Regions from separate parts of the Citrobacter freundii ATCC 8090 genome, predicted to be linked through region 2. Evidence: riboswitches for the same ligand, from Rfam matches in the RefSeq annotation. Region 2 holds a riboswitch; each other region holds the start of a gene.
What was found. A riboswitch is a leader RNA that binds a small molecule or an ion and turns the genes downstream of it on or off. The one in region 2 is predicted to bind cobalamin.
Positions count from the first base shown of each region.

Region 1 (4,244 bases), 1.2 Mb from region 2:
GCTTCATGAAAGATGTTTATTATTGAAAGGTAAAAACTGTTTTCGTGATCCGGTTTCCTGAACGGCTTAAAAAGTCTCCCAAGAATGGGAGACTTTTGTTATGTTCAATGCTGACTTTCATCAGAGCGCTGGATCGCGAGATGAAAATGAATGTGTGAATAATATGTTTTATTTATAACAATAAATTAACTGAGAGGTTTTATCATGATTTCTGCGAGTGCCCTGAACTCAGAACTCATTAATAAAATCGCACAGGATTTTGCACAGGCCACCAGTCTGGCTGTTGTGGTTGTCAATATTCACGGTGATGAAATTTCTGAGCTTTTTAATTTCACTCCTTTTTGCCAGTTGATGCGCCAGCATCCTCAGCATAGTACGCGTTGTCGTATGAGCGACCGCTGTGGAGGGTTGGAAGCCTCTAAGTCCGATCAACCCTGCATTTATCGCTGCCATGCCGGGCTTACCGATTTCTCAATTCCGCTGGTCATCGCGGGACACCTGGTAGGGTTTGTGCTTTGTGGACAAGTACGCTTAAGTAACGATGTAGGCCTCGTTGATATTCTCAACGTCGATGACCGCTGGCAAGCCGATCCAGAGCTGGTCAACGAGTTCCGTAATGTTCCTGAGATGGACTATTCTCGAGTCATTGCCTCAGCGGATTTACTCAAGCTCATCGTCGAAAATTGCCTTAAGAAACAACTCAATTTTGTTGTTATCAAAGATAACCCGCAGCAGTCAGAGCCGGTACGCGCTAACCGCAGTACCAACCCCCATGACAGTAAAATGAAAAAAGCCCTGCGCTACATTGATGCACATTTATCAGACGAGTTGCGTCTGGAAGATGTTGCCTCTCATGTTTTCCTTAGCCCGTACTATTTCAGTAAATTGTTCAAAAAATATCAGGGTATCGGTTTTAACGCATGGGTAAACCAACAGAGAATGGCAAGTGCCAAAGAGTTGCTTTGCCACAGTGACTGGAGCATAGCCAGCATTGCGCGTAATTTAGGCTTTTCGCAAACCAGCTATTTTTGCAAAGTGTTCCGTCAAACGTATCAGGTTACGCCGCAGGCATTTCGCCAGCAAATTAATGTCATTTCACGCGGAGAGTCCGCTTAAATAGCAATATTTTGCTATTGCCGATTTTTGATATGTGGTGCTATGCCCGTCATTATAAAATGAAAAATAATGACAGCTGCCAATAAATTGTCATAGCGCAACAAAATAATGGTATTAGAGGGATAAACTGCACCAGTTTTTATTTTTGTGATGAGATACAGTGTCTGTGTGAATGACTTTCTTTATTCTTAGCTGATACTTTCATTCAAAAAGTGAACGTATGAATATGTGGGAAAAGGCCAGGAAATTGGCTGAATGAATTCGGAAAGATATTAAACTGAATTATTGTCATGAGGTCGTGAATTTACCTCATAACAGAGAGCTTAATTAACCAGGCTCTTGAACTGACAGGTTTGCCACATTTGTGGTAGGGAAGGGGGTGAGAATCCCCCGCAGCCCCCGCTGCTGTGATGCTGACGACCCCGTATGGACCACTGATCGCAAGATTGGGAAGGACGGGTGAGGATGACGCTAAGCCAGAAGACCTGCCTGTCAGTGACTACCAACAACTTCGGTGGGAAGTGGGTGGTTCAGATGCATACAGTCGAGAGACTGGGTATCTCTACACCCCTACCACCCTGAACAGGATCAGGGTATGGCGGCCAATTTTCACGCATTTGTTCTTGCAGGTACCGGAAGCGGCTGTGGTAAAACCACGGTGACGCTGGGCTTGTTGAGCTTGTTGAAAAAACGCGGTTTGCGCGTCCAGCCTTGCAAAGTGGGTCCTGATTACCTTGATACCGGCTGGCATACAGCGGTATGCGGTACCGCTTCCCGCAATCTTGATAGCTTTATGCTTCCCGTCCCCACGCTGAACGCTCTATTCAACGAGCAGATGCGACATGCAGATATCGCCGTTATTGAAGGTGTGATGGGGTTGTATGACGGCTATGGTACCGACCCAAACTACTGCAGCACCGCCGCGATGGCTAAACAGTTAGGCTGTCCGGTCATCTTACTGGTTGATGGCAAAGCCGTTTCCACCTCAATCGCCGCAACAGTAATGGGTTTTCAGCATTTTGATCCCACTCTGAACATCGCCGGCGTTATTGTTAATCGAGTTAACAGCGAAACGCATTACCAGTTACTGAAAGTCGCAATCGAACGTTACTGCGATGTACCCGTCTTAGGTTACGTACCCCGTATGGATGGTGTTGCCCTTCCCGAACGACATTTGGGTTTAGTCACCGCACGTGAGTCGGTTATCAATCAGCAACCGTGGCAGGAGTTTGCCGCGACGCTGGAGCAAACCCTTGATATTGACGCACTGCTGACATTAAGCCAGTCAACCAATCTTCCTGCTGCCGAATGGCCCGCGCTGCCTGCCGCAGATGCCGGAGCAGGGCTAACGCTTGCAATTGCCGATGACGAAGCCTTCAACTTCTACTACCCGGACAACATTACGCTGCTGGAACGTACGGGGCTTAATATTGTTCGTTTTAGCCCGTTGCACGACACCTGCTTACCCGACTGTCAGATGATCTGGTTAGGTGGTGGATATCCTGAGCTACATGCTGCGGCGCTGGCTCGCAATGTCTCGATGCTGAAGCAACTGCGAGCGGCACATCAACGTGGCGTCGCGATTTACGCAGAGTGTGGGGGGCTGATGTATCTCGGCAGTTCGCTTGAGGACAGTAACGGCGATACCTGGCTGATGGCGGATATCATTCCCGGCCACAGCAAAATGGGAAAACGTCTGACCCGATTTGGCTACTGCGAAGCGCAGGCCGCGCAGCAAACATTGTTAGCAGCAGAAGGGGAAGTGCTGCGCGGGCATGAATTCCACTATTCCGATTTTACCCCTGAAACGCCAGCGGTGATGAACTGTCGCAAAGTGCGCGATGGTAAAACGCTGCAAGCCTGGTCCGGCGGCTGGCAGGTTGGAAACACCTTTGCCAGCTATTTACACGTTCATTTTGCTCAACGTCCGCAGATGCTTAGCCACTGGCTGACAGCCGCGAGGAGCGCGCTATGACGATCCTTGCGTGGTGTGTTGCCTGGCTGCTTGATTTTATCATCGGTGATCCGCAGAACTGGCCGCATCCGGTGCGCTGGATTGGCAATCTGATTTCTGCCGTGCAGCGAATTATTCGGCGTTATTGTCATAGCGACCGAGCGCTGCGCATTGGTGGCGCGGTGATGTGGATTGTGGTGGTTGGTCTGACCTGGGCTGCGTCCTGGGGCGTGCTGGTACTGGCAAAATCTGTTCACCCCTGGTTGGGTTGGGTGGTAGAGGTATGGATGATCTTTACCGTGCTGGCCGGGCGATGCCTGGCGAATGCCGCACAGGATGTCGAACGTCCTCTACGGGCCGGTGACCTTGCTGCGAGTCGGGAAAAACTGTCGTGGATAGTGGGGCGTGATACCTCGCAACTGCAACCGCAACAGATCAATCGTGCGGTGGTGGAAACCGTGGCTGAAAACACCGTAGACGGCATTATCGCGCCGCTGTTTTTTCTCCTTCTCGGCGGTGCGCCCCTGGCGATGGCCTACAAAGCGGTAAACACCCTTGACTCCATGGTGGGCTACAAACATGAAAAATACCGCGCTATCGGTATGGTCAGCGCGCGTCTGGACGATGTCGCGAACTTTATTCCTGCAAGACTGAGCTGGCTGCTGCTGGGCGTGGCGGCATTTTTATGCCGTAAAGACGGCTCGCGAGCTTTACAGATTGGCTGGCGCGATCGCTACAACCACAGCAGCCCAAACTGTGCGTGGTCAGAGGCATCCGTAGCCGGGGCATTAGGCATTCGTCTGGGTGGTCCTAATGACTACTTTGGCGAGCGCGTTGAGAAACCGTGGATCGGTGATGCGCAACGCGACATTTCGGTAGACGACATTTCCCATACGATTCGACTGATGTGGGTGGCATCGACGCTGGCACTGGCGCTGTTTATTGCGCTGCGGTGGCTGTGGGCCGGTGTAGCCTGAGGACAACATAATGCAATATATCCAGCAACCCCAGGCGATTGAAGCCAAAAGTTTCGACATTATTGGCGAGATCATCCGTGAAACCCGTCCGGACTATCAGTTTGCCAGTCCGTTACATGAAGCCATTATCAAGCGGGTCATTCACACGACGGCAGATTTCGACTGGCTGGACATTCTGTGGTTTTCCAGTGATGTGC
Region 1 is NZ_CP049015.1:3,014,341-3,018,584, reverse strand. Features, by position in the region: gene pduF (propanediol diffusion facilitator PduF) at 1-1, shown strand, start outside; gene pocR (transcriptional regulator PocR) at 205-1,116, shown strand; cobalamin riboswitch at 1,449-1,623, shown strand; gene G4551_RS14740 (cobyrinate a,c-diamide synthase) at 1,712-3,091, shown strand; gene cbiB (adenosylcobinamide-phosphate synthase CbiB) at 3,088-4,047, shown strand; gene G4551_RS14730 (cobalt-precorrin-8 methylmutase) at 4,058-4,244, shown strand, end outside.
Region 1: it holds a riboswitch for cobalamin, as region 2 does, so the genes downstream of both, G4551_RS14740 (cobyrinate a,c-diamide synthase) here and G4551_RS08730 (ABC transporter substrate-binding protein) in region 2, are expected to answer to the same signal.

Region 2 (4,244 bases):
AATGCCCAACGATGCCGCGGATTCAGCGCCAAAGGAGAACGCATCAAGGTGGCGGGCATAACAGAAGCACAGCGCAATACCGACCAGAGCGGTAGGAATAGCTAAGACAACATCGGGCCAGCGTACACCGCTCAAATTGCCTAACAACCAGAACATAATTCCGCGTGCTTGCTCGGCGTTTGCTGAGCGGGTGATGATAAGCGACGTAATCGCATTGAACAGTTGCGAACTGGCGATCCCGGCAAGAATGATTTGGGTTGTAATCCCGCCGCCTTGTTTACCGCCAGCGGCCATCGCCAATAGCGCAACGAACAGAAATGCCGTCAGCGCACCAATGAACGCCCCTAAAGACATACTGATGATGCCAGCCCCCAGTCCCGTGAGCGCAATCAGCACCGCACCGGTAGATGCTCCGGCAGAAATCCCCAGTAGATAAGGTTCGGCGAGCGCATTGCGCAGCAACGACTGCAACACTACGCCGGAAACAGCCAGGCAGGCGCCGCAGCTGGCTGAGACCAGTGCTCGGGTCAGGCGGTAGTTCCAGACGATCCCGGCATCCAGTGCATCGACAGGATAGTGGGTATCGAAAAGATGATTTGCCAACGTGCTGAGTACGTGCCGCCAGGGGATAAACGTTTCGCCGATGGAAATCCCCGCCAGTAGTACGCAACACATCAGCGCACTGACCCAAACGGCATGACCACCGACTCTCACCGCAAGCTGACCAACAGCGCGACGCATCCTGCGAGAATCACTCATGATTATCTGCGTTCCTGAGTAACGGAGATGCGCTATACCGTGCCGTGATATAGCGCAAAATGTAGATTAATGAGCAGCCTGCGGATGCGCTAAGCCATATTCAACCAGAGCGTCAGCCAGTTTTTCCACCCCATCAATAGTTCTGATCCCGGCATTCATTGTCTGTACGTCAATGGCCGGCAGATGGTTTTCTTTGACGGCAGGAATCAGTTTGGTGACAGGATCGGACTGGAGGTATTCCATCTTGATCTTCCAGTCATCTGCCGGGAAGCGTCGGCGGCTCATCTCACCGAGCACAATGACAGAAGGGTTAGCTTTAGCGATGGTTTCCCAGCCCACCGTTGGCCACTCTTCAGCAGAATCAATGACATTTTTCACACCCAGCGTTTGGGCTATCCATGCTGCTGGGCCAAACTTCCCGGCAACGTAAGGATCGAGCTGTAAATCGGCGCTTGAGAACCAGAACACGGCAGAAACATTCTTATCCATGCCGGTAATTTTATTTTTTGCTGCTGATTCACGCGCTTTAAGGCTGGCAATCAGCGCTTCGCCTTTATCCTGAACATCAAAAATTTTTGCCAGATCGGCGACTTCCTGATACACCATAGCAATATCAAACATGCCCTTACGAACACCATCACCCCCATCTTCGTTATCCTTAGCACAGTCAGCTGGCGCGGTGTAAACGGGCACCTTCAGTTCACTAAACTGTTCGTATGAGGCAACTGTGCCAGCAGGGCCGATTTGCCATTCAAACTGGCTGGCGACCAGATCTGGTTTTTTAGCCACAATTCCTTCAAAGCTGGGAATATTTTGCGCAATGACGGCAACTTTTTCATTTGCTGCTTTGTAAGCATCCAGTACCGGGCCAAACCACAACGAAGTACCCACGACGCGATCGGCCAGCCCCAGTGAATAGAGAATCTCGGTACTGTTCTGACCCACGGTTGCCACGCGCGTTGGTGCCTGATTAAAGGTAATATCGCGTCCACAGTTTTTAATCGTCAGAGGATATTCGGTTTTTGCCGCGTTAGAAAAACCGGAAGTCAACAGTACAGTGGTTCCAACAATAGCCAGAAGCGTTTTTTTAGAAGAGAAAAATGTAGAATTAGCGTGCATTATCATCGTCCCGTTGATGCCAGAATCTTAAAGTCTGGTCATGGCTCATTTCATTCCATATATCGGGAGGAGACATGAAGATAGATGACATTAAATCGTGAATTTTAAGAATGAAGATATGCAACAAATGCAAATAAGCCTTACTTAGCCAAAATCTTATTCATAAATACACTACTGCTTACGTCAAATAATTCATCCCATGGACCATCCCGTCCACTTAATGGTATACATCGTTGACAGCAGGTCTCCTGACTCACGGTAATCAGAATATCGGCCTTCCCATAAAGACGAGCTTTACAGTGACCTGTGGCTTATTAACCACACAAGGATATTCTGCATCCGCCTACAGTTGCGGGGGCAGTTATGGAATTGAATTGAATAATTCTCACCATATTCCTATTCATATACAAAAATGTAATGAAATGCTGTCAAAAGCGACTCTAACGGCAATTGTTAACGAGGTCAACCGTATGAATAAACAGGGAAAACCTCACACCTTTGGTAAAATTGTTATGTTTTACAGTTGGTTATGCTTAAATCCTTTATCTCGGATGTATACATGAAAATAACAATAAAAAGCTAAATGAGAATTGATTGATATTGATCAAACTATAAACACGGTTTTATTTTTTCAATTTAATCATATTGATCGTTATCAATAACGCAGTTAATTAGCGTTGGGTTAATTTAATAATGTGATCTCTGCATATGTACCAATTGCCATTCATCCTGCATATCCATAACGACGCTAAAATCTTTACGCAACCAAAAATGATACCCTCCAGGCAAGAAATGATGAGTATGAAGATATAAGGTTTTATATTTTTGCTGCTGGCAGAAAATTTGAGCTAAAGCAAACAACCGGCTTCCGATTCCCTGTCTGCGGTAGCGCGCATCCACGTAGCAACGACAAATTTCTGCCGTTTCAGGCAAATTATAGTGCCCACGTAGCTCAGTGATACGATCATCATATTGACATACCGCAAGTGTAGCGATGAGCTCTTGTTTTTCACTCCATGCGCAAAGTAATAGATTTCTTTCTTGCAAAATATACTGCTGCTTGAGATCGAAGATATCTTCTTCAGCAGCAGGCATGACTCTCCCGGCATTGAAGAACAAATTAAGATGCTTAATAAGGAACGACTGAACAGCAGGTATATCGGCGTGAGTCATCTCACTAAACCTTAATCGGGTCATGGCAGGCATCCAAGCTTAGAGTGGAATACGATAATAACAATAAGACCACTTTCAAAACAATATTGACGCTGCTATGGCTACTCGCGCCAACGCGGTAGTCACCAGCGATTGCGCAATGTCATTAAGAGCGCGGGGCGGACAATAAAAGGGCCAGCACCATGCTGGCCCTGACACACTAAGGATGGCTGATAAAACGAGACAATCGCTGGCGCAGCAGGCGATTTTCCTGACGTAACTGAGCGTTCTCTTCCAGCAACGTCAATGCAACGGCAATCCCTGGCCAGTCAAGTTCCAGCTCCTGACGCAGGCGCATCGCGCGACGCATTACGGTCAGCGCATGATCGTCAAACGTCTCGTCTTCATGGGGTTCTATCACCCCTAAGCCGACAACCTCATGCAGTTCTTCTTCTGACACACCGGTGTACAGACAAAATTCGGTAATGGTAAAAGTGACGGTAACGTTAGCCATTATGCTTTCCCCCACTCTTTGCGCGGATCAAAGGTCTTTTGTGCATCCGCCAGTTGTTGCCACAGGGCGGCACTGGTGTCGTCAGGTTTCGGTGGCATGACGATCTTGATCACCGCATACAAATCGCCGGTATGTTTTTTACTTACCAGACCCTTGCCTTTAATGCGTAACCGCTGACCGGCCTGGCTGCCTGCAGGAATGGTCAGCAGGATGCTCTCTTTCAGCGTCGGAACGGTTACTTTCGCACCCAGCGCAGCTTCCCACGGCGCCAGAGGAACGACAACTTCCAGATCCTGATTAACGATATCGAACAGCGGATGCGGCGCAATATGAATCACCAGCCACAAATCACCGTTCGGCCCACCGTTTTCGCCGGGCGTACCCTGACCTTTCAGACGGATACGCTGGCCGTTACCGACGCCAGCCGGAATTTTCACGTTCAGTGTTTTGGGAATTTCACGTTCTACCATGCCGAATGCGTTGTAGACCGGCAGGTTGTAACTGATAGTGCGGCTATGCTCAGTAAGCGTTTCTTCCAGGAACACCGCAACTTCAATTTCAATATCGTGTCCGCGGCTGGCATGACGCTGGCGCGACTGGTGTGCATGCTGACCAAAAATGGAGGAGAAGATATCGTCGAAATCTTCGGCGCTGTAGCTTTGCCCCTCTCCTTGCTGGAATTGACGGCTGAACTGAGGGT
Region 2 is NZ_CP049015.1:1,836,161-1,840,404, forward strand. Features, by position in the region: gene G4551_RS08725 (FecCD family ABC transporter permease) at 1-759, opposite strand, end outside; gene G4551_RS08730 (ABC transporter substrate-binding protein) at 826-1,878, opposite strand; cobalamin riboswitch at 2,100-2,323, opposite strand; gene G4551_RS08735 (GNAT family N-acetyltransferase) at 2,566-3,075, opposite strand; gene cbpM (chaperone modulator CbpM) at 3,251-3,544, opposite strand; gene cbpA (curved DNA-binding protein) at 3,544-4,244, opposite strand, start outside.

Region 3 (4,244 bases), 2.1 Mb from region 2:
GGACCGGAACCTATTACTATTGCATCGTAATCGTAGGAATGTGACATGGTCAGGCTTACCTGTTCTTATACATAAAAGCAACAGAATAGTAACATCGTTGTCAGGATAACCCAATTATCGTTGTGCTTTTTTGCGAAGTCGAAGCACAAACTGCGCGTAAACAATCATTCACAAAGCCATGCCAACCGCCTAATCTCTGGTATAGTGCCAGCAAGGTATGTGGAAGGATTCAGACATCGTGATGGGCGTTAGAGCGCAACAAAAAGAAAAAACCCGGCGTTCGCTGGTAGAAGCCGCATTTAGTCAACTGAGCGCTGAGCGTAGTTTTGCCAGCCTCAGTTTACGCGAAGTTGCTCGTGAAGCGGGCATTGCGCCAACCTCGTTTTATCGCCATTTCCGCGATGTGGATGAACTCGGCCTGACGATGGTGGACGAAAGCGGTCTGATGCTGCGTCAATTGATGCGCCAGGCGCGCCAGCGTATCGCGAAGGGCGGGAGTGTGATCCGCACCTCGGTCTCAACATTTATGGAGTTCATCGGCAACAATCCCAACGCCTTCCGTTTATTATTGCGCGAGCGTTCGGGGACATCCGCAGCGTTTCGTGCAGCGGTCGCACGTGAAATTCAGCACTTCATTGCGGAACTTGCGGACTATCTGGAACTCGAAAACCATATGCCTCGTGCGTTTACTGAAGCGCAAGCCGAAGCCATGGTAACCATTGTTTTCAGCGCCGGGGCAGAAGCACTGGATGTTGGCGCTGAACAGCGTCGACAGCTAGAAGAGCGGCTGGTATTGCAACTGCGCATGATCGCGAAAGGCGCATTTTATTGGTACCGCCGTGAACAAGAGAAGATGACGCACCACTCCGAGTAACGAGAAGGACAAGCAATGAAACAGTCAGGTCAAGATAAAGGTACGCTGCTGCTGGCGCTGGTTGCTGGCTTATCGATCAATGGTACATTTGCGGCGCTGTTTAGCTCCATTGTGCCATTCTCCGTATTCCCGATTATTTCGCTGGTGCTGACGGTTTATTGTCTGCATCAACGCTATCAGAACCGCACCATGCCTGTGGGATTGCCGGGCCTGGCCGCCGCCTGTTTTATTCTCGGTGTTCTGCTGTACAGCACCGTGGTACGCGCTGAATATCCGGATATTGGCTCTAACTTCTTCCCGGCGGTGCTGTCGGTGATTCTGGTGTTCTGGATCGGCTTTAAAGTGCGTAACCGTAAACAGGAAATTGTGGAGTAACAGTTGTCGCTGTAGGCCGGATAAGGCAAAGCCGCTATCCGGCAATCTGAACCGGTAGTGCTTATCCGGCCTCCGTTCAGTCTTACTTCTTCGTTAACAGTACTCCGCACTCCATATGGTGCGTATATGGGAACTGATCGAATAGCGCCAGACGTGAAACATTGTGCGTCTGGCTTAACGTTTCCAGGTTCTTACACAGCGTCTCCGGATTGCAGGAGATGTACAGAATGCGCGGATACGCCTGCACCATTTTCTCCGTTTCGCTGTCCAGACCGCTGCGCGGTGGGTCAACGAAGATAGTTTCACACTGGTAACTCTTCAGATCGATTCCCTGCAAACGGTTGAACTCGCGAACGCCGTTCATCGCCTGAGTAAACTCTTCGGCCGCCATGCGGATAATTTGTACGTTATCAATATGGTTAGCCGCGATGTTGTACTGTGCAGCAGCCACGGACGGTTTGGCGATTTCAGTGGCCAGTACGCGGTTGAAGTTTTGCGCCAGGGCTAACGAGAAATTGCCATTGCCGCAATACAGCTCCAGCAGGTCGCCTTTTGAGCCCCTGGTGACATCAATCGCCCACTCCAACATCTGAATATTCATGGCGGCGTTCGGCTGGGTGAAGCTGTTCTCAACCTGGCGGTAGATAATCTCTTTACCTGCAACCGGCAAGCGTTCGTCAATGTAGTCCTGGTCCAGCTCAATTTTGGTTTTGGTAGCCCGACCAATCAAATGCACGTTCAGGTTTTGCGCCCGCAGCGCATCTCGCAGCGCTTCGGCTTCCTTACGCCATTCATCATCCAGCTTTTTATGGTACAGCATCGAAACCACCGCCTGATCGCTCAGGGTTGTGAGGTAATCAATCTGAAACAGTTTGTGGCGCAGGACGTGGTTGTTGCGAACGCCGTCGATCATTGCCGTCATCAACGTGTTGATGAGCTCGCTGGCTGCCGGGAAGCTGTCGACGCGAATACGGTTTTTGGTCTGGCTGTCGAACATGATGTGGTACAGGTCATCACCGTCATGCCACAGGCGGAATTCGGCGCGCATACGGTAATGGCTGACCGGTGAGCGAAACACTTCCGGAGCCTGTGCATAAAATGGCGTCATTAAGCTCTGCAGACGCACTACTTTCTCAGCTAACTGGGCGTCGTACTGTTCTGTCGGCAGGTGTTCGGGGGTCATGATGCGTCCTGAAAAATAAAAGTACGCGGGGATTGTAGGGATTGCTCAACAGATGTCCAGTCATTGATGATTTCCGATAATGTGATACGCGGTCTGGACACCAGGTTGTAACAAACTGTAGCATCCGTTTTCCGGTCCTGTGAGTTAAAAGGGAATCCAGTGTAAATCTGGAGCTGACGCGCAGCGGTAAGGAAGGTAAGAGATGAGCGCACCTGGTGCAGACACTGCGGATTGCCGCGGGAAGTCATCGTCTCTTTAAGTCGCCTCCAAGCCCGAAGACCTGCCGGCTAACGTCGCATCTGGTTTTCATCATCGCGTACTATCGGTGGGACCTGCGGCATCCTTCTTAAATTGTGGATGCTTTACAATGATCAAAAAATCATTGCTGTGCACGGCGCTGTCCGTCACGGCATTTTCTGGTTGGGCACAGGACACTCGCCCGGATACTCTCGTCGTCACTGCCAACCGTTTTCAGCAGCCTCGTAGCGCAGTACTCGCTCCTATTACCGTTGTTACGCGTCAGGATATCGATCGCTGGCAATCTACCTCCGTGAATGATGTGCTTCGTCGCCTGCCTGGCGTCGATATCGCTCAATACGGTGGTATGGGACAAAACTCGTCTATCTCTATTCGCGGCACCAACGCCAGCCATGTTCTGGTGCTGATTGACGGCGTGCGCCTGAACCTGGCAGGGGTTAGCGGCGCAGCCGATCTCAGCCAGTTCCCGGTCTCGTTAGTGCAGCGTATCGAATACATTCGAGGGCCGCGTTCGGCGGTTTATGGTTCTGATGCGATTGGCGGCGTGGTGAATATCATTACCACGCGCGAAAAGCCGGGGACGGAACTGACCGCTGGCGTGGGAAGCAATGGCTACCAGAATTACGATGTCTCAACCCAACAACAGCTCGGCGAAAATACGCGCGTCACGCTGATGGGCGATTATGCCTATACCAAAGGCTTTGATGTTGTAGCATACGGCAGCACCGGCTCTCAGGCTCAGCCCGATAAAGACGGTTTTTTAAGTAAAACGCTGTATGGCGCGCTGGAACACAACTTTTCCGATACATGGAGCGGGTTTGTTCGCGGTTATGGTTATGATAACCGCACGAATTACGACTCATATTACTCTCCTGGCTCGCCGCTCCTCGATACCCGAAAACTCTACAGCCAAAGCTGGGATGCCGGACTGCGTTTTAATGGCGAGCTTATCCAGTCGCAGCTGGTTTCGAGCTATAGCCATAGCAAAGACTACAACTATGATCCGGATTATGGCCGCTATGATTCCTCGGCCACACTGGATGAGATGAAGCAATATAATGTGCAGTGGTCAAACAGCATAGTGGTTGGTCATGGTAATGTGGGCGCTGGTGTCGACTGGCAAAAGCAAACTACGGAGCCTGGCACCGGGTATGTCACGGACGGTTACGACCAGCGAAATACCGGCCTCTACTTGACGGGATTACAGCAACTGGGTGATTTCACTTTCGAAGGTGCTGCGCGCAGTGATGATAACTCCGAGTTTGGACGTCATGGCACATGGCAAACCAGCGCCGGATGGGAGTTTATTGAAGGCTATCGCTTTATTGCGTCCTACGGTACATCTTACAAAGCACCTAATCTCGGGCAGTTGCATGGTTATTACGGCAATTCGAACCTGGATCCTGAACAAAGTAAGCAATGGGAAGGGGCGTTTGAAGGCTTAACGGCGGGTGTGAACTGGCGAGTTTCAGGGTATCGTAACGATATCGATGACATGATCGATTATGACCCACATACCGAGAAATACTTTAACGAAGGTAAAGTACGCATTAA
Region 3 is NZ_CP049015.1:4,703,962-4,708,205, reverse strand. Features, by position in the region: gene sthA (Si-specific NAD(P)(+) transhydrogenase) at 1-47, opposite strand, end outside; gene fabR (HTH-type transcriptional repressor FabR) at 239-874, shown strand; gene G4551_RS22560 (YijD family membrane protein) at 890-1,249, shown strand; gene trmA (tRNA (uridine(54)-C5)-methyltransferase TrmA) at 1,332-2,432, opposite strand; cobalamin riboswitch at 2,548-2,734, shown strand; gene btuB (TonB-dependent vitamin B12 receptor BtuB) at 2,800-4,244, shown strand, end outside.
Region 3: it holds a riboswitch for cobalamin, as region 2 does, so the genes downstream of both, btuB (TonB-dependent vitamin B12 receptor BtuB) here and G4551_RS08730 (ABC transporter substrate-binding protein) in region 2, are expected to answer to the same signal.